DNA from 3 places in the Streptomyces enissocaesilis genome. Region 3 is predicted to be linked to each of the others. Evidence: riboswitches for the same ligand, from Rfam matches in the RefSeq annotation. Region 3 holds a riboswitch; each other region holds the start of a gene.
What was found. A riboswitch is a leader RNA that binds a small molecule or an ion and turns the genes downstream of it on or off. The one in region 3 is predicted to bind cyclic di-AMP.
Positions count from the first base shown of each region.

Region 1 (10,267 bases), on a different contig from region 3:
CTGCTCCCCTTCCGCGCCCAGGTGGGCCGCCGGCGCACGGGACGGACAGGGGCCGGACCCGCTCGGCGCTCCGGTGGCTGAGGACGAAGGGATACGGTCGACGGCGTGCCGCACCACCAGAACACCCCCGAACCCGCGTCCGAGGGCCCCGCGCCCGAACTCTTCACCTGGGAGTTCGCCACCGATCCCTACCCGGCCTACGCCTGGCTGCGCGAGCACTCGCCCGTCCACCGGACGACGCTGCCCAGCGGGGTCGAGGCATGGCTGGTGACGCGGTACGCCGACGCGCGCCAGGCCCTCGCGGACCAGCGGCTCTCCAAGGACCCGGCCCACCACAGCGGCTCCGCGCACGCCAAGGGCAGGACCGGCATTCCGGGCGAGCGCAAGGCCGACCTGATGACGCACCTGCTGAACATCGACCCGCCGGACCACACGCGGCTGCGCCGCCTGGTGTCGAAGGCGTTCACCCCCCGGACGGTGGCCGAGTTCGCTCCGCGCGTACAGGAGCTGACGGACCGGCTGATCGACGCCTTCCTGGAGAAGGGGGAGGCCGACCTCATCCACGACTTCGCGTTCCCGCTCCCCATCTACGCGATCTGCGACCTGCTCGGCGTACCGCGCGAGGACCAGGACGACTTCCGCGACTGGGCCGGCATGATGATCCGCCACGGCGGCGGGCCGCGCGGCGGCGTCGCCCGGTCGGTGAAGAAGATGCGCGACTACCTCGCCGAGCTCATCCACCGCAAGCGGGAGGAGCCGGGCGACGACCTCATCTCGGGCCTCATCCGCGCCAGCGACCACGGCGAGCACCTCACCGAGAACGAGGCCGCCGCGATGGCCTTCATCCTGCTCTTCGCGGGCTTCGAGACGACGGTCAACCTCATCGGCAACGGCGTGTACGCGCTCCTGCGCAACCCGGAGCAGCGCGAGCGCCTCCAGCGCGCACTCGGCGAGGGGGACACGGAGCTGCTCGCCACGGGTGTCGAGGAGCTCCTGCGGTACGACGGCCCGGTGGAGCTGGCGACCTGGCGGTACGCCACCGAGGCGCTGACCCTGGGCGGCCGGGACATCGGGGCGGGCGACCCCGTGCTCGTCGTCCTCGCCGCGGCCGACCGGGACCCCGCACGCTTCGACGACCCGGACACGCTCGACCTCTCACGCCGCGACAACCAGCACCTCGGGTACGGGCACGGCATCCACTACTGCCTCGGTGCGCCGCTGGCCCGGCTGGAGGGGCAGACGGCGATCGCGACGCTGCTGCGACGCCTCCCCGATCTGCGGCTTGCGGCAGAACCCGACGATCTGCGGTGGCGCGGCGGCCTCATCATGCGCGGATTGCGCACCTTGCCCGTGCAGTTCGGGGCAGAACGGAAGTGACGGCGCGTCACGAGCGAGACCTTCATGTGATCTCCGCTGTATCGACTTGTGACAGACGTTCGAGTGCGGCTACGTTCACCGTCAACCTCAGCCGTCACTCGAAAGGCCACCGCATGCGCTCCGGGAACGGTAGACACCGCCGCCCCCGTCAGGCTCCAGCTCTCGTCGTCGCGGCAGGAGTCGCCGGATCGGCCATCGCCATCCCGCTGCTCGGCGCGACCGGCGCGAACGCTGCCGAAGCCACGACCTGGGACCGGGTGGCCGACTGTGAGAGCGGCGGCATGTGGAGCGCCGACCTCGGCAACGGCTACTACGGCGGACTCCAGTTCTCGCCGGAACTCTGGCAGCGCTTCGGCGGTACGGCGTACGCGCCGCGCGCCGACCTCGCCAGCCGCTCCCAGCAGATCCAGGTGGCCGAGAAGGTACTGGCGGGACAGGGGCCGCAGGCGTGGCCGAGCTGCGCGCTCATCTCGGGCCTGACGGAGGGTGAGGACGCCGCGCCGGGCGGCGGTGCGACCGCTGAGCCGGAAGCCGCGCCGAAGGCCGGCTCGAAGGCCGACGCGTCGGCCGAGGCGCCGGAGAGCACTACGGCCCCGAAGGCGTCCTCGGGCAAGAAGGCGGCCGGCGCCGGGAAGTCCGCCGGGCCGGCGGCGACCCCGCCGGCCGGCGCCGCCGACTCCGCGGAGGCCGAGACCGACGACGCCGCCGAGACGTCCGGCGCGCCCGCCCGTGAGGCCGCTGGGGCCGCCTCCGGGAAGGACGCTCCCCAGGGCAAGCACCGCGGCGTGAAGGCCCGGGAGGACGCGGGCGCCCTATCCGGCGATTCGGTCATAGATCGCGAATCGGGCCGCCATGCCTCGCGAGGTGACGGGCCGACACGCGACGCGGTCGGCACGTCCGGCGCCCAGGGGCGGGAGCGGGAGGCGGACGCCGGCGAGGGCAAGGGCGAGGACGCGGACCAGGGTTACACCGTCCGCACCGGCGACAACCTCTGGGCCATCGCCGACGCGCACGACGTGCGCGGCGGCTGGCCGGCGCTCTACGCCGCGAACGAGAAGGCCGTCGGGTCCGATCCGGACCTCATCGTCCCTGGCCAAAGCCTCGATCTGGACTGAAATCAGGGGCAGTTCGGGCCGGTATGTCCCCATTGGGGGCAGTGAGACATGGGTCTCTTTGCCTCACTTCACACGGTCGGCCCGAACGGACCGTCAGATTCGCCCCTGACCTGCGCGGATGGAGATCGGGCGGGGGCGCGAATGGGCGATATTTCCGTGATGCTCCTCTTTGAACATCGCGGGCTCATGTGTTTACGGTCGAACCGCTCGCCACCGCGGGCCCCGTCGACCGTCACGCCGAATCCTGCCGGCGGCCGGGGGGAACCGACGCGTAAAGCGCCGTAGGCAGGAGCGGGGGACCCAGGTAGGCGCCGGGCACCGGACGTCGGAAGACGGACGGAACCGGCTTGGGGTTAAGGCGCGCGACGCAGGTCGCGCGGCCGGGCACTCATTGGCCCGAACCCGACAGCTCACCTCGTAGGCGTCGGTGAGGAGATGTCGCATGCTGTTTTCCGGCAAGGCCAAGCACCGTCGTCCGTCCAAGGTCACCCGCATCGCCGCGTTCGCCGGCATCACCGGCGCCGCTGTCGCCGTCCCGCTGATGGGCGCGACGTCGGCCTCCGCCGCCTCCGTCGAGACCTGGGACGCTGTCGCCCAGTGCGAGTCCGGCGGCAACTGGTCCATCAACACGGGCAACGGTTACTACGGTGGCCTGCAGTTCTCCGCGTCCAGCTGGGCCGCCGCCGGCGGCACGCAGTACGCCCCCACCGCCGACAAGGCGTCCAAGGCCCAGCAGATAGCCACCGCCGAGAAGCTCCTCGACATGCAGGGCCCGGGCGCCTGGGCCTGCGCCGGTGCCGGCGGCCTGACCAACGACGGCGTCGACCCGGGTGTCGACACCTCCGGCTCCTCGCAGCCGCAGCAGCAGAAGGCCGCGCCCCAGCCGCAGCAGACGCAGGAGCAGGCCGCCCCGCGCGCCGCCGAGCAGCCCGCCTCGCGCAGCGAGGTCCGCTCCGCGCCGAAGGCCGAGACCGCGAAGCCCGCCGCCCCGAAGACCATCGAGAAGGGTGACGGCGAGTACGAGGTCAAGTCCGGCGACACGCTCGGCAAGATCGCCGAGGCGAAGAAGGTCAAGGGCGGCTGGGCGAAGCTCTACGAGCTGAACAAGGACATCGTCGACGACGCCGATGTCATCTACGTGGGCCAGCAGCTGCACCTCGGCTGACCCGCTTCCCCCCGGAACACCCCGGTCCGGCGCGCTTCCCCCGTGCGCGCCGGGCCGGGGTTTCCCCTTTCCCCTTACCGATCAGTAGTCCGGAACGCCCTCCCGCACATCCAAGAGTTACGTCCGCTATTGCGGGGATTCGTGCCTCTTCTTGTCCCAGCGGGCGGGCGAACGGCCGATCGATGCCCCCGAGCCGGTTAGGCTCTTGTCGCAAGGCCAAAGTGACCCTGCATCCCTAGCGTCACATCCCAGAAGGAGATGCTCGTGCCGTCCATCGACGTCGTCGTAGCCCGGGAAATCCTGGACTCCCGAGGCAATCCCACGGTCGAGGTCGAGGTCGGCCTCGACGACGGCAGCACCGGTCGTGCTGCTGTTCCGTCCGGTGCCTCCACCGGAGCGTTCGAGGCCATTGAGCTTCGCGACGGTGACCCGAACCGCTACCAGGGCAAGGGTGTCGAGAAGGCCGTCCTCGCCGTCATCGAGCAGATCGGCCCGGAGCTCGTCGGCTACGACGCCACCGAGCAGCGCCTGATCGACCAGGCCATGTTCGACCTGGACGCCACCGAGAACAAGGGCTCCCTCGGCGCCAACGCCATCCTCGGCGTCTCCCTCGCCGTCGCGCACGCCGCCTCCGAGGCGTCCGACCTCCCCCTCTTCCGCTACCTCGGCGGCCCGAACGCGCACCTGCTGCCCGTTCCGATGATGAACATCCTCAACGGTGGGTCGCACGCCGACTCCAACGTCGACATCCAGGAGTTCATGATCGCGCCGATCGGCGCCGAGTCGTTCTCCGAGGCCCTGCGCTGGGGCACGGAGGTCTACCACACCCTCAAGTCCGTCCTGAAGTCCAAGGGCCTCTCCACCGGCCTCGGCGACGAGGGCGGCTTCGCCCCGAACCTGGACTCCAACCGCGCCGCGCTCGACCTCATCCTGGAGGCGATCAAGCAGGCCGGTTACGTCCCCGGTGAGCAGATCGCGCTCGCGCTCGACGTCGCCGCCTCCGAGTTCTACAAGGACGGCAGTTACGAGTTCGAGGGCAAGTCCCGCTCGGCCGCCGAGATGACGGAGTACTACGAGGAGCTCGTGGCGGCGTACCCGCTCGTCTCCATCGAGGACCCGCTCTTCGAGGACGACTGGGCCGGCTGGAAGGTCCTCACCGACAAGCTGGGCACCAAGGTCCAGATCGTCGGCGACGACCTCTTCGTCACCAACCCGGAGCGCCTGGCGCGCGGCATCGAGGAAGGCGCCGCCAACTCGCTGCTCGTGAAGGTCAACCAGATCGGTTCGCTGACCGAGACCCTGGACGCCGTCGAGCTCGCGCAGCGCAACGGCTTCAAGTGCATGATGTCGCACCGCTCCGGCGAGACCGAGGACGTCACCATCGCCGACCTCGCCGTCGCCACCAACTGCGGCCAGATCAAGACCGGCGCCCCGGCCCGCTCCGAGCGCGTCGCCAAGTACAACCAGCTGCTGCGCATCGAGGAGATCCTCGACGACGCGGCGGTGTACGCCGGCCGCTCCGCCTTCCCGCGCTTCAAGGCGTGACCGCGAGGCGCACCGGCCACGCCGTAACAGCCGCGGCGTAACAGCACAGCCAGTCGTACGTACGTCCCCGGCCGCGGTCCCGTACCGTGTCCGGGGACGTACGTGCGTAACGGCAGGGGAGGCGGGAGACATGGCCGGGAAGGACCGGGACCGGTTCTCCACCGCGACCAGGCTGCGGGTGCTCGGCGAGCAGACCGCCGCCCGCGTCTACCGCTCGCAGACCCGCCGTCAGGCCCGCCGCTCCCGGCTCACCGGCCGGGCCGCGCTCCTCGTCCTGGTCCTGTGCTCGCTGATCGTGGCCCTCGCCTATCCGATGCGTCAGTACGTGTCGCAGCGCGGCGAGATCGCCGACCAGCAGCGCAAGATGCGGGAGGCGGGCCGGCGCGTCGAGGAGCTCCGCGACGAGAAGGCCCGGCTCAAGGACGACGCGTACATCGAGCGCCTCGCCCGCGAGCACCTCCACCTCGTACGGCCGGGGGAGACGGGCTTCACCGTCGTCGACCCCGGCGCCCGCGACAAGCGCCGCGACGACCGGGCGGGCACCGGCCGCCCCTGGTACACCAACCTCTGGGACGGTGTCGACCAGGCCGACCGCCCGGCCGGGTGACCGTCGGTCAGCAGCGCAGCAAGCCAGTCATCAGCAGTCACGACACACACGAAGGCACGAACGCACGCATGGACGCCGCACCCCCGACCACCCCGCGCACCGAGCCCACCGAGGCGGACATCGCCGCGTTCAAGCTGCAGCTGGGCCGCCCCCCGCGCGGACTGCGCGCCATCGCGCACCGCTGCCCGTGCGGACAGCCGGACGTGGTCGAGACGGCCCCGCGTCTGGAGGACGGCACGCCGTTCCCGACGCTGTACTACCTGACCTGCCCGCGCGCGGCCGGGGCGATCGGCACTCTGGAGGGCTCCGGCCTGATGAAGGAGATGCAGGACCGCCTCGCCGAGGACCCCGAGCTGGCCGCCGCCTACCGCGCCGCCCACGAGGACTACATCCGGCGCCGCGACGCGATCGAGGTGCTCCAGGGCTTCCCGAGCGCCGGCGGCATGCCGGACCGCGTGAAGTGCCTGCACGTCCTGGTCGGCCACGCGCTGGCGGCCGGCCCCGGGGTGAACCCGTTCGGCGACGAGGCGCTCGCGCTGCTGCCCGAGTGGTGGGCCAAGGGCCCGTGTGTGACGCCGTGCGCCGAGGGCGACACCGGCCAGGAGGACGCCAAGTGACCCGGGTGGCCGCCATCGACTGCGGTACGAACTCCATCCGCCTGCTCGTCGCCGACGCCGACCCCGCCACGGGCGAGCTGACCGACGTCGACCGCCGGATGCGGATCGTGCGGCTCGGCCAGGACGTCGACCGCACCGGGCGCCTGGCCCCCGAGGCGCTGGAGCGCACCTTCGCCGCCTGCCGCGAATACGCCGAGGCCATCGCGGCGCACGGTGCCGAGAAGGTCAGGTTCGTCGCCACCTCGGCCTCCCGCGACGCCGGGAACCGCGAGGACTTCGTGCGCGGCGTCCACGACATCCTGGGCGTGGAGCCCGAGGTGATCACCGGTGACCAGGAGGCCGAGTTCTCCTTCACCGGCGCGACCAAGGAGCTGACCGGCCGCGAGGACCTGGCCGGCCCCTACCTCGTCGTGGACATCGGCGGCGGCTCCACGGAGTTCGTCACCGGCGACGACCGGGTGCGGGCGGCCCGCTCCGTCGACATCGGCTGCGTACGGATGACCGAGCGCCACCTGGTACGGGACGGCGCCGTCACCGACCCGCCCACCCCCGGGCAGACCGCCGCGATCCGCGCCGACATCCGCGCCGCGCTCGACCTCGCCGAGGAGACGGTGCCGCTGCGCGAGGCGCACACCCTCGTCGGGCTCGCGGGTTCGGTGACGACCGTGGCCGGGATCGCGCTGGGCCTCGAGACGTACGACTCGGCAGCGATCCACCACTCCCGCATCCCGTACGAGCGGGTCGCGGAGATCACCGGCCGGCTGCTCTCCTCGACGCACGAGGAGCGGGCCGCGATCCCCGTCATGCACCCGGGCCGGGTGGACGTCATCGCGGCCGGCGCGCTCGTACTGCTGGAGATCATGGAGCGGACCGGGGCCCGGGAGGTCGTGGTCAGCGAGCACGACATCCTCGACGGGATCGGCTGGTCCATCGCCTGAGCCGGGCCCTGGCCTGGTCGACGACCCCTCCCGGAGAGGCGCTCCGGGAGGAGCCCCGCAGGCCCCCTCGGGGCCTCCCCGGCCTCTCCCCGGCGCCTTCCCGGGCCCGCCGCGGACATCGCGGAGGCCCCCCGCCGACGAACTTCGTGAAGTTCTTCACAAGGAATTGGGGGCAGGCGGCCCCCGATCGGGGGTCCGGGGCCCCGTCCGCCGCCCAACTCGGGTGCGCCACTCGCATTTCGGACGGTTCCGGGCGCGTTGCGCCGAGGTGAAACGGACCGGTGGTACAGCCCCCGAAAAGGCGCGAACCACAAGCTCACGAGGGGTTTTCAACGTCCCGTCACAGGCCGTGGTTCCCCTGTCGCACCATGACCTGTGTCACGTGGGCGGCGGAGTGTAGCAGAGGTGCCCCGGATGCTTGTGAAGGGGCTCACGAGCCACCCCCCTCGGAGGGGTGGATACTCGATGGCATGAGCACCACGGAGCGTCCCAGGATCCTCGTAGTAGGCGGTGGGTACGTAGGCCTGTACGCAGCTCGACGCATCCTCAAGAAGATGCGTTACGCGGAAGCGACCGTCACGGTCGTCGACCCGCGCTCGTACATGACGTACCAGCCCTTCCTCCCCGAAGCCGCCGCCGGCAGCATCTCGCCGAGGCACGTCGTCGTACCCCTGCGACGCGTCCTGCCCAAGGCCGAGGTGCTCACCGGTCGGGTCACCACCATCGATCAGGACCGCAAGGTCGCCACGGTCGCGCCGCTCGTCGGCGAGGCCTACGAGCTGCCCTTCGACTACCTGGTCGTCGCCCTCGGCGCGGTTTCCCGCACCTTCCCGATCCCCGGCCTGGCCGAGCAGGGCATCGGCATGAAGGGCGTGGAGGAGGCCATCGGCCTCCGCAACCACGTCCTGGAACAGCTGGACAAGGCCGACTCCACGACCGACGAGGACGTCCGCCGCAAGGCGCTGACCTTCGTCTTCGTGGGTGGCGGCTTCGCCGGCGCCGAGACCATCGGCGAGGTGGAGGACATGGCCCGCGACGCGGCCAAGTACTACACCAACGTCAAGCGCGAGGACATGCGCTTCCTGCTGGTCGACGTGGCCGACAAGATCCTCCCCGAGGTCGGGCCCGAGCTCGGCAAGTGGGGCAAGGAGCACCTCGAGGGCCGCGGCATCGAGGTCTACCTCAAGACCGGCATGGACTCCTGCGTGGACGGCCACGTGGTGCTGAACAACGGCCTGGAGGTCGACTCCAGCACCATCGTCTGGACCGCCGGCGTGAAGCCGAACCCGGCGCTGGCCCGCTACGGCCTGCCGCTCGGCCCGCGCGGTCACGTGGACACGTCCGAGAAGCTCCAGGTGCAGGGCACCGACTACATCTGGGCCGCCGGCGACAACGCCCAGGTCCCGGACATCGCCGCCCGCAAGGCCGGCGTCGAGAACGCCTGGTGCCCGCCGAACGCCCAGCACGCGCTGCGCCAGGCCAAGGTCCTCGGCGACAACGTCATCTCCGGGATGCGCGGCTTCCCGCAGAAGGACTACAGCCACGCCAACAAGGGTGCGGTCGCCGGTCTCGGCCTGCACAAGGGCGTCGCGATGATCGTCATGGGCAAGATGAAGATCAAGCTCAAGGGCCGTCTCGCCTGGTACATGCACCGTGGCTACCACGGTCTGGCCGTGCCCACCTGGAACCGCAAGATCCGCGTCGTCGCCGACTGGACCCTCGCGATGTTCCTCAAGCGCGAGGTCGTCTCGCTCGGCGCCATGGAGACTCCGCGCGAGGAGTTCTACGAGGCCGCCAAGCCGGCCCCGGCTCCGGCCGCCCAGGCGGGCGTGCCCGCCGGCGGCCAGAAGGCCAAGGCGTCCTGACGCACCGGCAGCCCCGGTGAAGCTGCGGTGGGCCGAGCTGCGGCCGGTCCGCAGGCAGCCGGGCAGCCGGCCAGTCGGGTAGTCAGTCAGTCAGTACAGCGCAGCCCGAAGGGGCCGCCCGCCATCCGTGGTGCGGGCGGCCCCTTCGGCGTACCGGCTTACGACGTTCGTACACGCGGAGCATGTAGAGGCCATCCGCTTTGCCGATCCCTTACCCGGGACCATGATGCGGCGGGGTGCGCAGCGGCGTTATTGAGGGAAGAACGTCGCCGAACAATCCGGGCTCCACCGTCACGGAGGTGTGCACCATGGCCGACGCCGCCCTGCGTCTGACCACGCTCGCCGAGGAACTCCTCGGGTCTCCCCTGCCGATCCGCATCCGGGCCTGGGACGGAAGTGAATCCGGCCCTTCCGGTGCCCCGGTCCTCGTCGTCCACAGCCGCCGCGCGCTGCGTCGCCTGTTGTGGAAACCCGGCGAACTCGGCCTGGCCCGCGCCTGGGTGGCCGGTGAGATCGACATCCCGGACGACCTGTACGAGACCCTCGACCGCATCGCCGGACTGCTCTGGGAGCGCGGCGCCGAGGCCAAGTCCGCCGTCCACGCCGTGCGCGACCCCCGCCTGCGCGCCGCCGCCCGGGGCCTGATCGCCCTCGCGGGCCCCTGGCCGCCACCGCCCCCGCCCGCCGAAGAGGTCAGACGCCGCACGGGGCCGCTGCACACCAGGCGCCGCGACAAGGAAGCGATCAGCCACCACTACGACGTGGGCAACGACTTCTACGGGCTGGTGCTCGGCCCCTCGATGGTCTACTCGTGCGCGTACTTCGACGATTCCGCCGGGGGGCGGACCCTCGAAGAGGCCCAGTACGCCAAGCTCGACCTGATCAGCCGCAAGCTGGCGATCGGGGAAGGGACGCGGCTGCTGGACGTGGGCTGCGGCTGGGGCTCGATGGCCATCCACGCGGCGCGCGAGTACGGCGCCCGGGTCACCGGCATCACGCTCTCCAAGGAGCAGGCGGCGTACGCCCGCAAGCGCATCG
Region 1 covers NZ_BAAAUD010000039.1:80,057-90,323, reverse strand. The annotation lists gene ABD374_RS18830 (cytochrome P450 family protein) at 106-1,377, shown strand; gene ABD374_RS18825 (transglycosylase family protein) at 1,491-2,492, shown strand; cyclic di-AMP (ydaO/yuaA leader) riboswitch at 2,760-2,931, shown strand; gene ABD374_RS18820 (transglycosylase family protein) at 2,935-3,657, shown strand; gene eno (phosphopyruvate hydratase) at 3,916-5,202, shown strand; gene ABD374_RS18810 (FtsB family cell division protein) at 5,333-5,809, shown strand; gene ABD374_RS18805 (DUF501 domain-containing protein) at 5,878-6,426, shown strand; gene ABD374_RS18800 (Ppx/GppA phosphatase family protein) at 6,423-7,364, shown strand; gene ABD374_RS18795 (NAD(P)/FAD-dependent oxidoreductase) at 7,835-9,229, shown strand; gene ABD374_RS18790 (class I SAM-dependent methyltransferase) at 9,538-10,267, shown strand, end outside.
Region 1: it holds a riboswitch for cyclic di-AMP, as region 3 does, so the genes downstream of both, ABD374_RS18820 (transglycosylase family protein) here and ABD374_RS29605 (M23 family metallopeptidase) in region 3, are expected to answer to the same signal.

Region 2 (10,267 bases), on a different contig from region 3:
CAGGCCGCGACCATCCCGGACGCCCTGGCCGGCAAGGACATCCTCGGCCGTGGCCGCACCGGCTCCGGCAAGACGCTCTCCTTCGGCCTGCCGACCCTGGCCCAGCTGGCCGGCGGTCACACCGAGAAGAAGAAGCCCCGCGCGATCATCCTGACCCCGACGCGTGAGCTCGCGATGCAGGTCGCGGACGCGCTTCAGCCGTACGGCGACGTACTCGGCCTGAAGATGAAGGTCGTCTGCGGCGGTACGTCCATGAGCAACCAGATCTACGCCCTGGAGCGCGGCGTCGACGTCCTCGTCGCCACCCCGGGCCGTCTGCGCGACCTCCTCAACCGAGGCGCCGCGTCGCTCGCGAACGTCCAGGTCGCCGTCCTCGACGAGGCCGACCAGATGTCCGACCTGGGCTTCCTGCCCGAGGTCACCGAGCTGCTCGACCAGATCCCCGGCGGCGGCCAGCGCATGCTCTTCTCCGCCACCATGGAGAACGAGATCAGCACGCTGGTCAAGCGCTACCTGACGAACCCCGTCACGCACGAGGTCGACAGCGCCCAGGGCAACGTCTCGACCATGACCCACCACGTCCTCGTCGTGAAGCCGAAGGACAAGGCGCCGGTCACGGCCGCGATCGCCGCCCGCAAGGGCCGCACGATCATCTTCGTCCGCACCCAGCTGGGCGCGGACCGCATCGCCGAGCAGCTCCAGGACTCGGGCGTCAAGGCCGACGCGCTGCACGGCGGCATGACGCAGGGCGCCCGTACGCGCGTCCTCGAGGACTTCAAGAAGGGTTACGTCAACGCCCTGGTCGCCACCGACGTCGCCGCTCGCGGCATCCACGTCGACGGCATCGACCTGGTCCTGAACGTGGACCCGGCCGGTGACCACAAGGACTACCTGCACCGCTCGGGCCGTACCGCCCGTGCCGGCAAGTCCGGTGTCGTCGTCTCCCTGTCGCTGCCGCACCAGCGCCGCCAGATCTTCCGTCTGATGGAGGACGCGGGCGTCGACGCCTCGCGCCACATCGTCGGCGGAGCGGGCGCGTTCGAGCCGGAGGTCGCCGAGATCACCGGCGCCCGTTCGCTGACCGAGGTCCAGGCCGACTCCGCGAGCAACGCCGCCAAGCAGGCGGAGCGCGAGGCCAAGGAGCTCACCCGGGAGCTGGAGCGCGTCCAGCGCCGTGCGACCGAGCTGCGCGAGGAGGCCGACCGTCTGGTCGCCCGTGCGGCGCGCGAGCGCGGTGAGGACCCGGACGAGGCCGTGGCGGAGGCGGCCAAGGCCGCCGAGGCCGAGCTGGCCGTGGCCGAGGCCGCTGCTGCTGCCGCTGTGGTGGCCCAGGCGGCGGAGCGCCGCGACGACCGCGGCAACTTCCAGCGCCGTGACGACCGCGGCGGCGACCGCGGCGGTGACCGTGGTGGTTTCCGTCGTGACGACCGCGGCGGTGACCGTGGCGGTTTCCGCCGTGACGACCGCGGTGGCGAGCGTGGCGGGTTCCAGCGCCGTGACGACCGTCCGGCCGGCGGCGACCGTGGTGGCCGTCCGTTCGAGCGCCGTGACGACAACCGTGGTGGCGGTTTCCGCCGTGACGACCGCGGTGGCGAGCGCGGTGGGTTCCAGCGCCGTGACGACCGTCCGGCCGGCGGCGACCGTGGTGGCCGTCCGTTCGAGCGCCGTGACGACAACCGTGGCGGTGGCTTCCGCCGCGACAACGACCGTCGTGACGACAACCGCGGTGGCGGCGACCGCGGCGGCTTCCAGCGCCGTGACGACCGTCCGGCCACCGGTGGCGGCTTCCGCTCCGGCGGCGCCGACCGTCCGTTCAACCGTGACCGCCGTGACGACCGTCCGGCCGGCGGCGGCTTCCGCACCGGTGGCCACGACCGCCCGCAGGGCCGTCGTGACGACCACCGCGGTGGCGGCAGCACCGGCACCGGCACCGCGACCGGCTCGTTCGGCCGCCGTGACGACAAGCCGCGCTGGAAGCGCAGCTGACCACCGGCAGCTGACGCATGACAGCTGATCAAGTCGGCGGCGCAGGCCGCTGATCTGCAAAGGCGGGTCCGTTCTTCACGAACGGGCCCGCCTTTCTTTTCCTTCCCCCGCATGCGTCACCGCTGTTACGATCCGCCCACTTGCATGGGGAGCACTGCCGGGGGGCGTGGCTCGATTCGATTCGCCGACGGCGCGCACAGCCGCCGTCGCTTCCCCGTGCCTTCTTCAGGCTCCCGGGGAGGGAACCGAGTGACACGTCATGCCCTTGTACGCGGCACGATCGCCGCCGCTGTGGGAATCGGACTCACCGCAGGTCTGGCACCGCTGCAAGCAGCCGTGGCGGACGGCGGGGTTCAAGAGGTCCAAGAAGTCGTGGTTCCAGCGGAATTCCGCAGTGCGGTTCGGGACGCGACCTTGCAGGGTCCCGTGGTCGGTGGCGCTGACGCCACCGGTCGGCGGGGTGTGTTCCACACCGAGGAGGGCCTGAGCGGCAGGCTGTGGACCCGTTTCGCGGACGGCAGGACGTTTCCCGTCAGCACCGCTCGGAACGGCGGGCCCGGCCAGGCCACCGGGAGCGACGCGCTCGCCTTTGTGGACGGGCGCGTCATCGAGCTTCGTGACGCGGCGGACGGTTCCGTACGTACGATCACCCTCCCCGAGGGGCAGACGTACCGCGCCACGTACGGCTCGACCGCCCTGACCTCGGCGTCGGTCGCGAACGGCGACGGCACGAACACCGTTTCGCTGCACCTGCTTTCGCCGGCCGCCGACGGCACGACCCGCGACGTGCCGGTCAGCGGCCTGCCCGAGGGCACGGTGCTCGGCTCCTCCCGAGGCGGTGACGACACCTCCATCGTCCTCACGGGGAAGGTCGACGGCACGCAGCGCATGATCCTTGTCGACAAGGAGACGGGCGTCGTGAGCGGAGTGACCGCGCCTCTGCGCGGGACGTTCTCGTACGCCGAGCTGTCGCCGGACCGTCTCACCCTCTACAGCACGACCGAGCGCACCGTGCTGTCCGTTCCCCGCGACGACCTCTCCGCCACCCCGGGGCCGCTGCCGCTGGAGTCGGGGCTGTCCGACCCCGTGACCGGCTGGGCGGTGGTCGGAGACTGGCTCGTGTACGTGCCCGGCGTCTCTTCGGCGGTACAGGCGGTGCCGCTCGCCGGAGGGCCGTCGATCACGCTGCTGCGGAGCAGCAACAGGCGCCTGCTGGCGGGGCCGGACGGAACGGCGGTGGCGGTCGGCGGCTACCGGGCCGACGACTGGGGCATACGCCGCATCACCGCGGGACCGGACGGCCGGCCGCAGGTGACGACGGTCAAGGAACTGCCGCCTCTGCCCGCCACGGTGGAAGGGCTGGCGCTCGCGCAGGGGCGCCTCGGCTCCGTCGACAACAGCACAGGCGTGAGGCGGGACTACGGCCGCACGCTCAGCCCCACCGGCACGCCGGCGTACGGAGAGCGCAGCCGGCTCACCGCCGACAGCTCCGACCTCCCGGCGTGCGCGGACGGCGACGCGGCCTGCGGCGCCCTCCACGGCGTCGGCGACGGGCGGTTCGCGCGGCTGGACCGGGACACCGCCGAGCGGGACCTGGTCCGTGTCGAAGGGCCGGCCGCCGGCGACGGCGGCACGCTGGTGGTCCCCGAGGGCGGCGAGATCACCTCCGTCACCCCGGACCACCTGGTCCACACCTCCGGGGCGGCGGGCGAGCAGACCGTCTACCGCCTCTCCGACGGCAAGGCCCTCGTCCAGCGCGCCCCCGGTGCCGCCGCCGTCTGGGCGGGCCGGCTGTGGACCGCGGGCACGGCGAAGGGCGTGGTCACCGCGCGCGACCTCGCCGCCGGGACGATCGCCGAAACGGCGGACACCGGCGCGGGCTGCGTGCCCGACGAACTGCAGGCGGTCGGCCGCTGGCTGTACTGGAGCTGCCCCTCGGGCGGCCCCGCCGGGGTGTACGACCGTACGGCGAAGAAGTCCGTGCCCGTGCCTTCGGGTGAGACGCTCCTCGGTGACGGGTGGCTGGTCACGCACGACAGGTCCGCCGGGAAACTCGTGCTCACCACGGTGGACACCGGGCAGGCCCGGAGCCGTACCGTCGGCGAGCTGCCCGACACGGGGGTCTCGCAGCGGCACGTGCGGTGGACCGTCGACCGCTTCGGCGGGAACGCCGCGTACGTGGACGGCCAGGAGCGGACGCACCTGATCCCGTCCGGTGTCCTCGGACAGCCCATGACCGCCGCCGGAACGCCGGAGGACCACCCGGAGATCACTCCGCGCACCTTCGACGCCGTGCCCCGGGACGTCACCACCACCCCGCTGTCCAAGCCGGCCGCGTCCTGGACGCTGACGCTGCGCGACAGGGCCACCGGCAGGACCGTCGACACGGTGCGGGGCGGGGCCGCGCGTGAGCGGCTCACCGCCCACTGGCACGGCATGGTCCGGGACGTGCCGGGTGATGTCCCCTTCCCGAACGGCACCTACGCCTGGACGCTGTCCGCCGTACCGGCGGACGGCAACGGCGCCGCGCTGCGGCGGACCGGGACCGTCAGGCTGCGGGAAGCGGGGCCGGTGCGCCACGACTTCGCCGCGGGCGACGCCGTCGGCGACCTGCTGACGCTCAACAGCTCCGGCTCCTTCACCTTCCAGCACGGAACGGCGGGAGGGAAGTTCTCCGGCAGGACGTCGGGCAGCGGCTGGCCGGTGTCGGCGTACGCCGTGCCGTTCGGTGACGTGAACGGCGACCGGTGCAACGACGTGCTGGTGCGGCAGCCGTCGGGAGAGCTGCGTGCGTACAGGCCCCGCTGCGGGAAGGCGCTGACGCCGTCGACCGCGTACACCTCGGTCGGGACGGGCTGGGGGCAGTACGACGTGCTGACGTCCCCCGGCGACATGGACGGTGACGGCCGTGCGGACCTGGTGGCGCGTCAGGCGTCGACGGGAGACATGTACTTCTACGCGGGCGTGGCCGGCGGGAAGTTCAAGGCCAAGGTGCGGATCGCTGCGAACTGGAAGACGTACGGGCGGATCGCCGGCGTCGGCGACATCACCGGCGACGGCAGGGCGGACCTGCTCGGGCACGACAGGACGGGCGGGCTGTGGCGCTACGACGGTACGGGGAACGGCACGTTCAAGGGGCGGGTCCAGGTCTTCAAGGACTGGGGCCGGTCGTACAACGCCATCGTCGGCGTCGGTGACCTGAACGGTGACGGCAGGGCGGACATCGTCGAACGCGACACCGCCGGGAAGCTGTTCCGCAACGACGGCAACGGGCGCGGCTCCTTCGGCGGACGCACGCAGATCGCCATCGGCTGGCAGAACTACAAGGGCCTGTTCTAGGGTCCGAGCAGACTGCGACGGGCCCGGCAACCGATACCCGATCGGCTGCCGGGCCCGCTGCGGCTATGCTCGGGGGTGACTCGCCGAGGGCCGTTAGCTCAATTGGCAGAGCAGCGGACTTTTAATCCGTTGGTTGTGGGTTCGAGTCCCACACGGCCTACCGCCCCAGGCGGCCGGGAATCCCCGGCCGACCCGCACGTCAGCGCCCCGCCGGGCTCGTCCCGGCCGGGGCGCTTTCGCGTCCTCGGCCCCGGCCTCCTCCACGTGCGCGCCGGTCCGTGCGTAGGAACACTGGGGGCATGACGGACAAGGCACTTCTCGAAGGCGGCCCGGACGATCTGCGCGGGCGGATCGTCCCGATCACTCCTCCCGGGCAGGAACTGAAGATCCCGCACCGCGGCGGGTACGAACACTTCAAGGTCACGACGAGGCACCAGGACAGCGACGAAGGACGGCTGACCGTCTACGAGTGGTGGGAGCGGACGGAGGTCGCCGAGTAGCGCCGCCGGGCAACGGCCATCGCCCGGAAGGGGGTTGGGCGTGGTCGTTGCGGTGACACCGTGACGGTTCGGGGCCTGGCTGGTCCTCGGGGCCGCCCGGCGGGACCGTCGGCGGACCGGCCCCGACGGGCCCGGCGCGGTGGGGGCCGGGGTGCGGTGCGAGAGCGCTGTCGCCGCCGGGCGCGAGGTGACCCGCGGGGGCCGGGTGCCGGGGACGGCGGCCGCGGGCGCAAGTGGTCGGAGCCGGTCCCCGAATGGCGTAGAGTTGAGTTCAACGACGCGGGGTGGAGCAGCTCGGTAGCTCGCTGGGCTCATAACCCAGAGGTCGCAGGTTCAAATCCTGTCCCCGCTACTGAAGAAGAAGACGAAGGTCCGGATCTCGGAAGAGATCCGGACCTTCGTCGTTTCCGGCTCGCGTCGGGCGTCGCCGTCCCCCGGTCGGCCGTCCCCGGATGGCCGTGCGGCGCGGCTACGGCCAGCCTGGGCTGGGCGCGGTACCGTCCGCACGCGGATGCGGAGCGAGCGGGAGACCACAGGTGGGGAAGCAAGACGGAGCGGGCGTCGGTGCCGTGAGCGCGGCCCGGCACTTCCTCCGGGCACTGCCGGCGCTGCTGATCGCCGGCGGGCTCGTCTTCGACGTCGTCACGCCGCCGCACTTCACCGCGGCGCCGCTCTTCGCCGCCGCCCCGCTGATCGCCGCGCCGTTCTTCTCCCTCCTCAACACGCTCCTGACCGGCGCCGCCGCGACCGGCGCCGTCGTGGGGCTGCATCTCCACAACGGCACCTCGGCCGAGATCGAGGCGGCGACCGAGCTGGTCACCATGGTCACCGTCGCCGTCCTCGCGCTGGTCATCAACCGCGTCGTGCGCCGCAGCGGGGAGCAGCTCGCCTCCGCCCGCACCATCGCCGAGGCGGCCCAGCGCGCCGTGATCCCCACGCCGCCCGACCGGATCGCCGGTCTGCACGTCGCGGCGCGGTACGAGGCCGCGCAGGCGGACGCGTTCATCGGCGGGGACCTCTTCGCCGTACAGGACACACCGGCCGGGGTGCGGCTGGTGGTCGGCGACGTACGCGGGAAGGGACTCGGCGCGGTGGAGGCGGTGGCCGTCGTCATCGGGGCGTTCCGTGAGGCCGCCGAGCAGGAGAGGTCGCTCGAAGGCGTCGCGCAGCGGCTGGAGCGGGCGCTCATACGGGAGGGCGCGCGGCGGGACGGGCTCGACGCCTTCGAGGGGTTCACGACCGCGGTGCTCGCCGAGATCCCGCGCGGTCAGGGCGTCGTACGGCTGGTCAACCGCGGCCATCCGGAACCGCTCGTGCTGTACGCCGACGGGGATCTCGCCGAGATCGTGCCGGACGAGGCCGCGCTGCCGCTGGGGATGGGGGAGCTGGGGTCCTGGCCCGACCGGGCCCAGGAGTGCGCGTTCCCGCCGGGGGCCACGCTGCTGCTCTTCACGGACGGCCTCTCCGAGGCCAGGAACGCCGCCGGTGTCTTCTACGATCCGCCCGCGCGGCTGCGCGGGCGGATCTTCCCGGGACCCGAGGAGCTGCTGGACGCGATCACCGACGACGTACGGCTGCACACGCACGGGGCCGCCACGGACGACATGGCCCTGCTGGCGGTCGCGCGGCCCGCCGAGGGGCAGCCGGACCGCCGTCGGACCGTGAGCCTGGTCAGGCGGGTGGCGTCGCACTCGCCGCACCTGTCGCACCCGTCTCGCCCGTCGCACTCGCCGCACCGAACCAGTGCAGACTCTGGCCGTGCGGAGCCGTGAAGGCGACCGCGCGCTCGTCGAGGGCGAGGGTGAGCAGGTGCTCGTCGTCGGGGGCGGGGGCGTCGAGCCAGGGCAGCACGGTGTGGTGCTCGTTGGAGATCCAGTGGCCCGGCAGCGCGCGGACGAGCGCGGCGAACTCCTCGCGGCGGGCGAGCGGCAGGTAGGTCAGTACGGCGGTGTGGAAGACGACCAGGGTGGCGTCCGCCGGGGCGTCGGCGGCCAGCGCCGGGAGTTCGTCGACGAGGTCGCCGCGGACGAGGCGGGGGCGGGGCGCCGTACGTACGGCCTCGATGGCGGCGAGCTGCTGACGCGGGCGCTCCGCACGGCCCGGCCAGATCAGCGACTGGAGCCAGCGGACGTCGTCCTCGTCGGTGGGGTCGAGGGGGTTGAGGTCGATGCCGGCGCGCCAGGCGATGTCGGGCAGCGCGGTGGGCAGAGGCGCGGGGCCCTCCGTACGGCAGTCGAAGGTGGCGGGGGAGGAGCCCAGGACGGCGCCGCCGTCGTAGCGGTAGGCGTAGCGGTCGGGGTGGAGGCACAGGCCGGCGGAGGCGCCGACCTCGATGAGGGCGAGGGGCTGCGGGAGCGCGGCGAGGAGGGGCAGCAGGGTGGCGCAGCGGGCGGGCTCGTTGGTCTGGGTGAAGCGGGTCAGCACGACGGCGCGTACGGCGTCCCAGTGGGCCAGGGTCCAGGCGCGGAAGGGAGTCCACCGCTCGTGGGGGCCGCCGAGGAAGCGGACGGCGGCGAGGAGGAGGTTGGGCTGCTGCTTGTTGCCGGGCGGCAGGGCGGCGATGAGGGCGCAGAGCTCCTCGTCCTCGCTGATGCGGGCGGTGAGTTCGGCGTAGGCGGGGGAGACGCCGCGGGCCTGCTGCTCGGAGAACTCGCGGTAGCGGTCGGTCACGGAGCGCGTGCTGTTGACAACCATGGTGGTGAAGCCAACCCCGCGACACCGTGTAGTCGCAAGACGCCCCTGCGCATAACAATTGACGAACCGTCACTACGGAGAGGTTTCGGAGTGTGGATCGGGGGAACAGCAACTCGCCCCACTGTGACCACTTGTGTAGCGATTGGTCCGCGCCAATATCGTTAACGATCAACTGGAACGGCTTGGAAAGCGGACCCGGTGTCTATTAACGTTCGATAACGCGGCACGGTCGTCCCAGTCGTCACAAGAGACGACACCGTGCGCACGCGCCGAATTCCGCAAGGGAACCGGGGAACCACGTTCCTTGGGGTGAATCGGACTCCTTCGTACCTACGAGGAGGCCCGTAGGAGACCTTCCTGCTCCGAACCCGTCAGCTAACCCGGTAGGCGAGAAGGAAGGAAAGGAGCACGCCTCCGTGGCGTCCAACAGGCCTGCCCCCGAAGCACCCCTGCCCTCTTACGGGTACGAGGTACCGAACGTTCCGAACGCCGCCGGGATTCCCGGTGGCGCCGAGGGAACCTGGGGAGAGTGGAATCCCACCGAGAAGTCCATCCGGCCCGTACGCGGCCGTCATCGCGTCGCCAAGCAGCGCGGCGGGATCGGCCGCAGCTCCACCGTTCTCGGCGTCGGCGTCATCGCCGCGGTCGGCGCGGGCGGCATAGCCACCGCGCAGGACAAGCCGGCCGTCTCGATCTCCCTTCCCGACGCGATAGCGGACTCGCTGCCCGACGCCAAGTCCCTTCCCGGTATCGGCTCCCTGGTGTCCGACGACTCGGGCTCAGGCGTTCAGGCGGGTACGGGCACAGCGGGCGAAACGATTCTGGCCGCCGCCCCGCTCACCACCGCGGGCATCACCACCGCCGACGCGCAGCAGGGCACCACCGACGCGGGCGAGGCGCTGCGCGCCCGCATCCTCCAGCAGGCCGAGCAGCAGCAGGACGCCGCCGACGCCGAGGCGAAGGTGGCCGCCGAGGCGAAGGCCGCCGAGCAGGCCGCGGCCGAGGCGGCCGAGCAGCAGAGCGCGGCGGAGGCCAAGGCCGAGGAGGAGAAGCGGAAGGCCGAGGAGGAGAAGCGGCAGGCGGAGGAAGAGGCCGCGCGCAAGGCCGAGCAGGAGCGGCTCGCCAAGCTGGCCGCCAGCTACTCGCTGCCGCTCTCGTCGTACACGCTCACCTCCACCTACGGCCAGTCCGGTTCGATGTGGTCCTCCGGCCAGCACACCGGCCTGGATTTCGCCGCCCCGAAGGGCACGCCGCTCAAGGCCGTGCACGGCGGCACCATCACGTCGGCGGGCTGGTCGGGTGCGTACGGCTACCGCATCGTCCTGGAGCTCCCGGACGGCACGGAGATCTGGTACTGCCACCTCTCCTCGATGACCGTCACCTCCGGAGAGGTCGGGGCGGGCGACGTCATCGGCCGCGTGGGCGCCACCGGCAATGTGACGGGAGACCACCTGCACCTCGAAGTGCGCACGCCCGGCGGCTCCGCCATCGACCCGGCCGCGTGGCTGCGGGACAAGGGCCTCACGGTCTGACGGCCGGTGGCCCGGCTGGCCTGACACGGCTCGGACGGCCTGACGGCCTGACGACCCGGCGGTCCGACGGCCCGGTGGCCCGACGGTGTTTCCCGCGGTTCTCCCCCAGTCCCCGGCAGTCCTGGCACACACCCCCCGTCGCCAGGGCTGCCGGTTTTGTTACCGCTGCTGCCGGTACGGGTTGTGGACGGCGTGGTCCCGGTGCGGGGCGGGACG
Region 2 covers NZ_BAAAUD010000054.1:38,169-48,435, forward strand. The annotation lists gene ABD374_RS28485 (DEAD/DEAH box helicase) at 1-1,986, shown strand, start outside; gene ABD374_RS28490 (FG-GAP-like repeat-containing protein) at 2,449-5,325, shown strand; tRNA gene ABD374_RS28495 (tRNA-Lys) at 5,413-5,485, shown strand; gene ABD374_RS28500 (DUF5988 family protein) at 5,625-5,825, shown strand; gene ABD374_RS28505 (hypothetical protein) at 5,977-6,126, shown strand; tRNA gene ABD374_RS28510 (tRNA-Met) at 6,104-6,177, shown strand; gene ABD374_RS28515 (PP2C family protein-serine/threonine phosphatase) at 6,362-7,597, shown strand; gene ABD374_RS28520 (DUF2332 domain-containing protein) at 7,497-8,519, opposite strand; cyclic di-AMP (ydaO/yuaA leader) riboswitch at 8,777-8,924, shown strand; gene ABD374_RS28525 (M23 family metallopeptidase) at 8,936-10,051, shown strand; gene ABD374_RS28530 (PrsW family intramembrane metalloprotease) at 10,211-10,267, opposite strand, start outside.
Region 2: it holds a riboswitch for cyclic di-AMP, as region 3 does, so the genes downstream of both, ABD374_RS28525 (M23 family metallopeptidase) here and ABD374_RS29605 (M23 family metallopeptidase) in region 3, are expected to answer to the same signal.

Region 3 (10,267 bases):
AGGAACAGGTCGCCCGGGCCGAGCAGGTCGTCGCCGGGCTCCCGGCGGACCAGCGGCTGTTCCTGTTCGTCAACGTCTCCGCGCTGCACCAGCCGAACTGGTTCCACCTGCCCGGCGCCACCCGCGAGGCCGGCGACTCGCGCGCCACCCACGCGGCGGCTCTGGAGTACGTCGACCGGCACATCGGCCGCCTGTTCGCCGCCGCGAGCAATCGCCGCCCCTGCTTCGCCATCGTCTGTTCCGACCACGGCACGGCGTACGGCGACGACGGCTACACCGGCCACCGCCTCGGCCACGAGGCCGTCTGGACCGTCCCCTACGCCCACTTCACCCTCGACCAAGGGGCCACCCGATGAGCACCACGACGCCCCGCCCCTACCAGAGTTACGTCTACGCCTACCCGCACAAGACGGCGTACCGCCAGCTGGAGAACCGTCCCTCCCTCCGCGGCCTCTGGGCGGACGAGCCCAAGAACGCCCTCTCCCTCTACCTCCACATACCGTTCTGCGAGGTCCGCTGCGGCTTCTGCAACCTCTTCACCCGGATCGGCGCCCCCGGCGAACTGACCGGCCGCTACCTCGACGCGCTCGACCGGCAGGCGACCGCCGTCCGCGACGCCCTGGGCCACGGCGAACCCCGTTTCGCCGCCGCCGCGTTCGGCGGCGGCACCCCCACCTTCCTCGACCCCGGCGAGCTCGAACGGCTCTGCGACATAGCGGAGAAGCGGATGGGCGCGGACCTGAGCTCCGTGCCCCTGTCCGTCGAGGCGTCTCCGGCCACCGCGACCCCCGGCCGTCTCGCCGTGCTCGCCGACCGCGGCACGACCCGCCTCAGCCTCGGCGTCCAGAGTTTCGTCGAGTCCGAGGCCCGCGCGGCCGTGCGCCCCCAGCGCCGCGCGGACGTCGAGACGGCCCTCGCCGCCGTCCGCGACGCCCGCATCCCGGTGCTCAACATCGACCTGATCTACGGCATCGAGGGCCAGAACACCGACACCTGGCGCTTCTCGCTCGACGCGGCGCTCGCCTGGCGGCCCGAGGAGCTCTACCTCTACCCCCTGTACGTACGACCGCTCACCGGCCTCGGCCGCCTCGGCGCCGAGGCCGACGCCGCCTGGGACGCCCAGCGCCTGCGCCTCTACCGCCAGGGCCGGGACCACCTCCTCGCCCACGGCTACGAGCAGGTCTCGATGCGCATGTTCCGCCGGGCGGACGCCCCGAAGCAGGCGGCCGACGACTACGCCTGCCAGACCGACGGCATGATCGGCCTCGGCTGCGGAGCCCGTTCGTACACCTCGGCGCTCCACTACTCCTTCGACTACGCCGTCGACATGCGCGAGATCCGCCAGATCATCGACGACTACACCGCCACGGAGGACTTCTCCCGCGCGGAGGTGGGCCGGCACGTCGACGCCGACGAGGCCCGCCGCCGCCACCTCCTCCAGTCGCTCCTCCAGGCCGAGGGCATGGCACTGGCCGGCTACCGCGCACGGTTCGGTACGGACCCGGCCGCCGACTTCCCCGTCGAGCTCGATCGCTTCGCGCACCGCGGCTGGCTGGACGACAGCGCGCCCGAGGGCCTGCTGCGCCTGTCCCCCGAGGGCCTCGCCCACTCCGACGCGCTGGGTCCCGAGCTGTTCTCCCCCGCCGTACGGGCCGCCATGGCCGCGTACGCACTGAAGTGAGCCCCGCCATGGACCTCACGATCCTCTACCGCGGCCCCCTCGCCTCCTGCGACTACGACTGTCCGTACTGCCCGTTCGCCAAGCGACGCGACAGCCGTGAGCAGTTGCGCGCCGACCGCGCCGCGCTGGAGCGCTTCACCGGGTGGGCCGCCGCCCAGACGGACGGCGACCGCCTCTCGGTGCTCTTCACGCCGTGGGGCGAGGGCCTGGTCCGCTCCTGGTACCGCCGCGCCCTCACCGAGCTGTCCCGCATGCCGCACATCCGGCGCGTCGCCATCCAGACCAACCTCAGCTGCCGCACCGACTGGCTCACCGGGGGCGAAGACGGCGCCGACCTCGGCACGCTCGCGCTGTGGTGCACGTACCACCCGGGGCAGACACCGTACGGCCGTTTCCTCGCCAAGTGCCGCGAACTGAGCGCCCGCGGCGTACGTTTCAGCGTCGGCGTGGTCGGCTTCCCCGAACACCTCGAAGAGGCGCGCAGGCTGCGCGCCGCGCTCCCCTCCGAGGTCTACCTCTGGGTCAACGCGGCCGAGGGCCGCACCTACACGGACGAGGAGGCCGGACGCTGGACGGCCCTGGACCCCCTCTTCCCGTACAGCCGCCATCCGCACCGCTCCGCCGGTCTCCCCTGCCGGACCGGCGAATCGGTGATCTCGGTGGACGGGGAGGGCACGGTGCGCCGCTGCCACTTCGTGCGCGCCGAGCTCGGCAACCTCTACGACGGCTCGTACCGGCGGGCACTGCGTCCGCGCGCCTGCCCCCTCGCCGTCTGCGACTGCCACATCGGCTACGTCCACCTGGAGACGCTGCCGCTGTACGACGTGTTCGCGGGCGGCGTCCTGGAACGCGTCCCCCGCGCACCCGCCTCCCTCTCACAGGGGCAGCAGATCGGGCCGCTTCGCCTCGACGTGGTCACCTGAGGACTCCCCGCGCAGCCGGCGCCCGATCCACGGCACCAGGTGCTCCCGCGCCCACTGGATGTTGTCCCTGCGCGCCTCCAGCGAGCCGCGCGGCGCCAGCGGCGGCCACACCTGGTCCGGGTCGGCCGGGACGTCGAGTCCGAGCACCTGCGCGGCGCGCAGCGCGACCCGGGTGTGTCCCTCGGGCGAGAGGTGCAGCCGGTCGACGTCCCAGGCGCGCCGGTCCTGGATGGACTTGAGCGACCACAGGTCGAGCACCGGGCAGTCGTACCGGTCGGCCACCGCCCGCACGTGGGCCGTGTACGTCGCGATCTTGCCGCGCAGATGGCGCAGCACGGGCATGGTGCGCGTGTCGAAGCCGGTGGTCACCATGACGGTGCCGACGGCGCCGGTGAGGTCCGCGACGGCCCGCTCGAAGCGCTCGGCGACGTCGTCGGGGTCGCTGCCGGGCCGGAGGATGTCGTTGCCGCCGGCGCAGAAGCTCACCAGGTCTGGTGCGAGCGCCTTCGCGCGCGGGACCTGCTCCGCCACGACCTGGTCGAGGAGACGGCCGCGTACGGCGAGGTTGGCGTAGCGGAACGTGTGCTCGGGTACGCGGTCGTGGAGGAGTACGGCGAGCCGGTCGGCCCAGCCGATGAACGCACCGTCGGGTCCGGGATCTCCGACGCCTTCGGTGAAGCTGTCGCCGAGCGCCGCGTACGACCCGATGGTGCCTGCCCTGAATGATCTCGAATCGTCTGCCACGTCGGCACATCCTTCACTGGAACAAGTGACCTACGCCACCGTAGGGAGGGGTTGACGGAGGGTGATATATGACACCGGTCAAGTTTTGTCCAACCCGGAATAGCCCGAAAACACACGTACGCCCCCTTCTGCCGCCCGGTGTGGGCAGCGGAAGGGGGCGTACGTGTGTTTTCGGGCCGGCCCTGGACGGGTCAGACGGTGACGCCGTGGCCGCGCAGGTAGGCCAGCGGGTCGACGTCCGAGCCGTAGCTCGGGCCGGTGCGGATCTCGAAGTGCAGGTGCGGGCCGGTCGAGTTGCCCGTGGAACCGGAGAGGCCTATCTGCGTGCCGCCGCCGACGCTCTGGCCGGAGGAGACGGACAGCGAGGAAAGGTGGGCGTACTGCGAGTACCGGCCGTCGTCGTGCTTGATGACGACCTCGTTGCCGTACGAGCCGCTCCAGCCCGCGGAGACGACGGTGCCGGCACCGACGGCCTTGACCGGGGTACCGCTGGCCGCGGCGAAGTCGACGCCCGTGTGGTAACCGCTGGACCAGCTGCCGCCGGCGGCGCGGTACGGGGTGGTGACGCCCGCGGAGACCGGGGCGGTGAAGCCGGAGCCGGTGCTCTGCGCGGCGGAGGCGGAGTTCACGGAAGTGGACTCCGCGGCCTCGGCCTTGGGAGCAGCCTTGGGGGCGGCGGCCTCGGCCTCGGCCCGGGGGGCGGCCTTGGGCGCGGCGGGCGCCTCGGCCGCCGGCTTCGCCTGCTTCGCCGGGGCCTGCTGCGCGGGCGCCGACGCCTTGGCGCCGATCGTCAGCTTCATGCCCGGCAGGATCAGCGAGGGGTTGCCGCCGACGACCTCGCGGTTGTCCTCGTACAGCTCCTGCCAGCCACCGCGCACGTTCTGCTCTTCGGCGATCTTCGACAGGTAGTCGCCGGAGACCACGGAGTAGACCTTGGCGTCGGCCTTCTTCTGCGGCGTCGCCTTCTCGGTCACCGCGGAGGCGGCCGCGGCGGCCGGCACTGCGGCCTTCTCCGCGGCGTTCGCACCGGTGGCGGTGATCAGGGGAAGCGCGAGTACGGCTCCGCCCGCTCCCGCGGCGACGATTCCGCGAGTGATCGAGCTGGACCTCGGGCGGCGGTGCTTACCCTTTGCGGGCATGGAACATTCCTCTCCGGCGCCTACGAGGTGAGCTGTCGGGTTCGGGCTGGAGATGCCCGGCCGCGCTGCTGCGCGACTTCACCCCAAGCCGGTCCGGACGCATGGGGCGTCCGGATCACCGGCGTACTTACCTGGGTCCCCCGCTCCTGCCAACGCGTGAGTGAGTGAGTGCGGATTCCGGGAGGTGGCAGGATTCGGCGGTCCACCCGGATTGCGGTGACCGTAAGCCGACGGGGCTCCCCCGTACAAGCCAGTCCATTCGCACGGCCGTTGCCTGACGGGAATTCACCACGGAATTCCCGTCACCCTCCGTGGATTACGGATCTTTGCGCACCGCCCGCGAACTGGCATGCGCACCCGGCACTCCGCCACGCACTGTCACGAATATGATCCTGCTCACCAGCAGTCCCACCATTTACCGCTCCCCCAAGCGGAGTTGCACCACAATAGCCCGTTTCGCACCAAGTGCCGCTTATCTTCCTCGCTGCGGACCGCGAGGGGTCAGACCCTCCTCAGCCGGAAGACCGCGGCGTCGAGATCACCGCGCAGCGCGGTGCGCAGTCCCCGGTGGAGCAGTACGGAACCCCGGTGCACGGCCGAGGTGTCGAGGCAGGCGTACGCCGCGCCCGGGTCGAGCCCGCGCAGGCGCAGCGGCGGCTGCTGCTCGCCGTAGTGCTGGGCCTGGAGCCAGGCGAGGACGACGGTGTCGTCCCCGCGCACGTACTGGACCGCGCTGAGCCCGCCCTCGGGCGCCCGCAGCCGGTACAGCTCGCCGTGCTGCACGACCGGCCGGATCTCCTTGTACAGGTCCACCCACTCGCGCGCCTCGGCGATCTCGTCCTCGCTCCACCCGGCCAGGTCGCCGCCGATGCCGAGCACCCCCGCCATCGCGCTCACGAAGCGGAAGCGCAGCGAGCTGACCCGCCCGTTGAGCTGCGTATTGGGGCTGTCGGTGACCCAGGCGGCCATCGCCCGCGCCGGATGCAGCTGGCTGAAGCCGTGCTGGATGGCGAGCCGGTCCAGCGGATCGGTGTTGTCGGACGTCCACACCTGGTCGGTACGGGACAGGATCCCGAGGTCGATCCGCCCGCCGCCGCCCGAGCACGACTCGAAGGCGACGTCCGGATGCGCGGCCCGCAGCCGGTCGAGGAGCGCGTACAGGGCGTGCACGTGCTCGGTCCACAGCTTCTGGGGGTACGGTTCGCCCGGCCAGCCCGCGTCGGTGAAGCAACGGTTGAAGTCCCACTTCACATAGTCGACGGGCGCGCTCGACAGCAGCCCGTGGAGCTGGTCCCAGAGGTACGCCTGGACGTCGCCGCGCGCCAGGTTGAGGACGAGCTGGTGGCGGAACTCCGTGCGGGTGCGGCCGGGATGGTGCTGCACCCAGTCCGGATGCGCCCGGTACAGATCGCTGTCCGCGTTCACCATCTCCGGCTCGACCCAGATCCCGAACCGCATCCCCAGGCCGTGCACTTCGTCGGCGAGCGGCCCCAGCCCGCCGGGGAAGCGGTCCGGATTGGGCGTCCAGTCGCCGAGCCCGGCGCGCTCGCCGGTCCGGGCGCCGAACCAGGCGTCGTCCACGACGAACAGCTCCACGCCGAGGTCGGCGGCCCGCCGTGCCAGCACGCGCTGCTGTTCCTCGGAGATGTCGAAGCCGGTCGCCTCCCAGGAGTTGTACAGAACGGGCCGTGCCCGCTCCGCGCCGGGGATGACGTGTGCGAGCTGCCAGGCGTGCCAGGCCCGGCTCGCGCCGCCGAACCCGCCCTCGCTCCACAGCCCCGCGAAGACGGGTGTGGTGTACGTTCCGCCGGGCGCCAGCCGCAGCAGACCCGAGTCGTCGTGCCCGGCCCCGCCGGTGATCTGCACGGTGCCGTCGGGCAGTTGCTGTACGGCGATGCGCCACGACCCGGACCAGCCGAGCGCGCAGCCGTACACCTCGCCGCTCTCCTCCGTGGCGCCCTCCGCGTCGAGCGCGACCCACGGCAGGTGCTGGTGCCCGGTGTGGCCGCGGCGGCTGCCCAGGATCTTCTCGCCGGGGGTGAGAGCGGAACGTACGAGCCGGGACTCGGCCGCCCACCGGCCGTGCAGCTGGCTCAGCCGCCAGCGCTCGCGCCGGGGCAGTGTCCAGGCGGCGGCGTCGGCCCGCAGCAGCTCCAGGGCGGGAGCGTCGGCCGGCCCCTCGTGCGCGACGGTGGCCCACCGCTCGACGACGTCGGAGTCCTCGCGCATCCGGTAGTGCAGGGTGAGCCCGAGGTGGTGCACGGGGTCGGTGAAGCGCAGCCGCAGTTCGCCGCCCGCCGCGGTGGAACCGTCGCAGCGCCACTCGGTGCCGCGCACCTCGGGCGTACGCACGGACAGGGCGGGGCGTACGAAGCGGGGCCCGCCCTCGACGGGGTACTCCTCGCGCCCGTCGAGCTGCGACTCGAACGGCCAGTAGGGCGGCGGGGGCTCGGCGGCGAGGGACTCGGCGTCGGCGAGGGAGATCCGTGGCCCCCAGTGCAGGTGGACCAGCTCGTCCCGGTCCGTGAGGTGCAGTGCGTAGCTGCCGGCCGTTCCGGAGAGCAGCCAGGTACGGCCGTTGCCGCCGGTCTCGATCATCCAGTCCCCTCGGATCGGCACAGGTGCGATCATCTTGGCCGTTCCGCCGCCCCGGGGCAACGCCCGCACGGCGACGGTCGAGATGCTTGCCCCAGGTACCCATGTCGTATCGTCGAAACGCGCCGAAGTCGGCGAGCAGCGCCGACGGCAGACTTCAGGAGCCCCCGTGACACAGCAGCTGCCGCAGGTCCCGTCGACAGAGCCCGAACCGGAGCCCGCGCTTGCCGCGGTGCGCAACTTCCGTGACGTGGGCGGCCTGCCGACCGTGGACGGGCGGCGGGTCCGGCACGGAGTCCTCTTCCGCAGCGGCCACCTGGCGCACGCCACCGCCGCCGACGCGGCGTTCCTCGGTTCGCTGAACCTCCACACGGTCTTCGACTTCCGCAACGAGGCGGACCAGAAGCTGGAGGGACCGGACATCGAGCTGCCGGGTGTGCGCAATGTGAACCTGCCGCTGACGGACCCGGCCGACGGCGCCGTGTTCTGGAAGATGGTCCGCGACGGGAACCTCGACGAGCTGCGCGAGATCCTCTCGGACGGCAGGGCCGCGGACCGGATGGCGGCGACGTACCGCATGATCATCAAGGAGCGTACGGCCGAGCACAGCCAGGTCCTGCACGCTCTCGCCGAGGACAGCGTCCCCGCGCTGATGCACTGCGCGGCGGGCAAGGACCGCGCGGGCCTGTCCATAGCCGTGACCCTGCTCGCGGTCGGCGTCGAGCGCGAGGCCGTCGAGGCCGACTACCTGAAGTCGAACGACCCGCGCCGCCGCTACAAGGTGCACCGCAGCGACAGCTCGTCGGCCGGGATGTCCCCCGAGGTGATGGAGCTGCTCAACCCGCTCTTCGAGGCCCGCGCGGAGTACCTGGCCGCGGCCTTCGAGACGATCGAGGAGACCTGGGGCACCACCGACCGCTACCTCGCGGAGGGGCTGAACGTCACCCCCGAGACCCGCGAGCGGCTGCGGATGCGCCTGCTCGACGAGAGCTGAGCACGGCCGGCTCAGCGTGAGCCGCCGAGCGTGAAGAGCAGGTAGACGAAGGCCGCGAAGAGGTGGCCCGCGACGACGTACACGAAGACGCGGATCGCCAGGCCACGGGGGATCCCGTCCTCCACGAAACGGCGCGCGGCGGTCTTGTCCTCCGGCATCTCAGGTCTCCTGGGGAAGGCACAGCCCGGCGGTGGCGCTCTGCAGCAAGGTGTGGACGAACAGCAGGTCGGCCCCGTCCGGGGAGGCGGCCGCGATGCGGTGCGGGGTCAGCGAGTCGAAGTGGGCGCTGTCCCCGGCGTCGAGCCGGTGGACGCTCTCGCCGAGCACCAGCCGCAGGGGCCCCGACAGCACGTACAGCCACTCCTCGCCGGGGTGGACCCGCACCAGGTCCCCCTGCGCGCCGTACGGCACGTGCACCCGCAGCGCCTGCATGGCCCGCCCCGAGCCGCCGGCCCGGTGGTACGTCCAGCCGTCGGCCTCCCGCGGCCGTGCGTCGTCCGCGCGCAGTACGGCGTCCCGCTCGCCCGGCGTCTCGCCGAGGAGCGCGGACACCGTCGTGCCGTAGACACGGGCCAGTGTGAGCAGCACCGGCAGCGAGGGCCGGCGCTGCCCCGTCTCCAGACGCGACAGGTGCGCGGGTGAGAGCGCGGCGCGGCGCGCGGCCGCCTCCAGGGTGAGGCCGCTGCGGCGGCGCAGATCGCGCAGTTGCGGTGCGACCGAAGGCAGTCCTTCGGCCGTCTCTTCGGGCCGGGGGGTCATGCCTCCATTGGGCCAGAGCCATTGCCCGTGAGGCAAGCGTCTTGCCTCCGAGGCAAAATCACCGGTTGGCCACCGCCTGCTTCACGAGCGTCCTGCCGAAGTCCCACATCAGGCCGCCGCCGCTGTGGGCGTCGTCCATCACCGCGGTGAACGCGCCGACGAAGCGGTCCACCTCCTTCTCCCCCACGATCAGCGGCGGGATCAGCTTGATCACTTCGAGGTGGTCGCCGGAGACCTGGGTGAGGATGCGGTGCTTGTGGAGCAGCGGTACGACGACCATCTGCGCGAAGAGTCCTTTGCGGGCGGCCTGGAGCACGGCCCAGCGGCTGCGCAGTTTCAGCGAGGCGGGCCTGCCGAACTCGATGCCGATCATGAGGCCGCGCCCGCGCACGTCGTGCAGCAGCTCGTAGCGGCCGGTGAGCGCGGTCAGCCGCTCGCGCAGCAGGTCGCCCGAGCGCCGGGCGTTCGCGACGATCTCCTCGTCCTCCATCACCGTGAGGACGGCCAGGCCCGCCGCCATGGCCTGCGCGTTCGAGCCGAAGCTGGCCGAGTGCACCAGCACCCGGTCCATCGACGAGTAGACGCGTTGGAAGATCCAGTCCTTGCCGAGGGTCGCGCCGACCGGTACGTAGCCGCCCGAGAGCGCCTTGGCGACGCACAGCAGATCCGGTTCCACGCCCTCTTCGTGCTGGTACGCGTAGAAGTCGCCGGTCCGGCCCAGGCCCGTCTGCACCTCGTCGGCGATCAGCAGCGCCTTGTGGCGGTGGAGCAGCTCCTGGGCGGCGCGCAGGAACCCCGGCGGGGACTCGTGCACGCCCTTTCCCTGGATCGGCTCGACGACGAAGCCGGCCACGTCGCCCTTCTTCAGCTCCCGCTCCAGCGCGTCCAGGTCCCCGAGCGCGATTTCGGTGTCCGGCAGCAGCGGTGCGAACCCGTCCCGGAAGCCCGCCTCGCCGTTCACCGACAGCGAGCCCGTGGTCAGGCCGTGGAAGGCGTGGGCGCAGTACAGGACCCTGGGCCTGCCCGTCGCGTACCGGGCGAACTTCAGCGCGGTCTCGACGGCCTCCGTGCCGCTGTTGCCGAAGAACACCCGGTCCAGGTGCGGGCTGTGGGCGAGCAGCTTCTCCGCGAGCAGTCCGGGGAGCGGCTGGCAGTCGAAGCGCGTCAGGTCGGCGAGCGAGGCGTCGAGGACGTCGTGCAGCGCCTCGCGTACGACGGGGTGATGCCGGCCGAGGCCCATCACGCCGAAGCCCGCGAGCATGTCGAGGTAGTCGTTGCCTTCCGCGTCCCAGAAGTAGGCACCCTCGGCGCGCTCGTAGACCTTGTCGAAGCCGATCGTGCGCAGCATGCGCGGCAGCTGGTGGTTCAGGTGCCTGGCGTGCAGCTCGTAGCGCTCGGCCCCGCGTTCGGCGAGGAGTCCCGCCAGGTCGAA
Region 3 covers NZ_BAAAUD010000057.1:15,578-25,844, reverse strand. The annotation lists gene ABD374_RS29625 (STM4013/SEN3800 family hydrolase) at 1-356, shown strand, start outside; gene ABD374_RS29620 (STM4012 family radical SAM protein) at 353-1,681, shown strand; gene ABD374_RS29615 (STM4011 family radical SAM protein) at 1,690-2,604, shown strand; gene ABD374_RS29610 (SGNH/GDSL hydrolase family protein) at 2,557-3,348, opposite strand; gene ABD374_RS29605 (M23 family metallopeptidase) at 3,540-4,487, opposite strand; cyclic di-AMP (ydaO/yuaA leader) riboswitch at 4,490-4,664, opposite strand; gene ABD374_RS29600 (alpha-galactosidase) at 4,989-7,085, opposite strand; gene ABD374_RS29595 (tyrosine-protein phosphatase) at 7,252-8,076, shown strand; gene ABD374_RS29590 (DUF6126 family protein) at 8,088-8,234, opposite strand; gene ABD374_RS29585 (helix-turn-helix domain-containing protein) at 8,236-8,835, opposite strand; gene ABD374_RS29580 (aspartate aminotransferase family protein) at 8,894-10,267, opposite strand, start outside.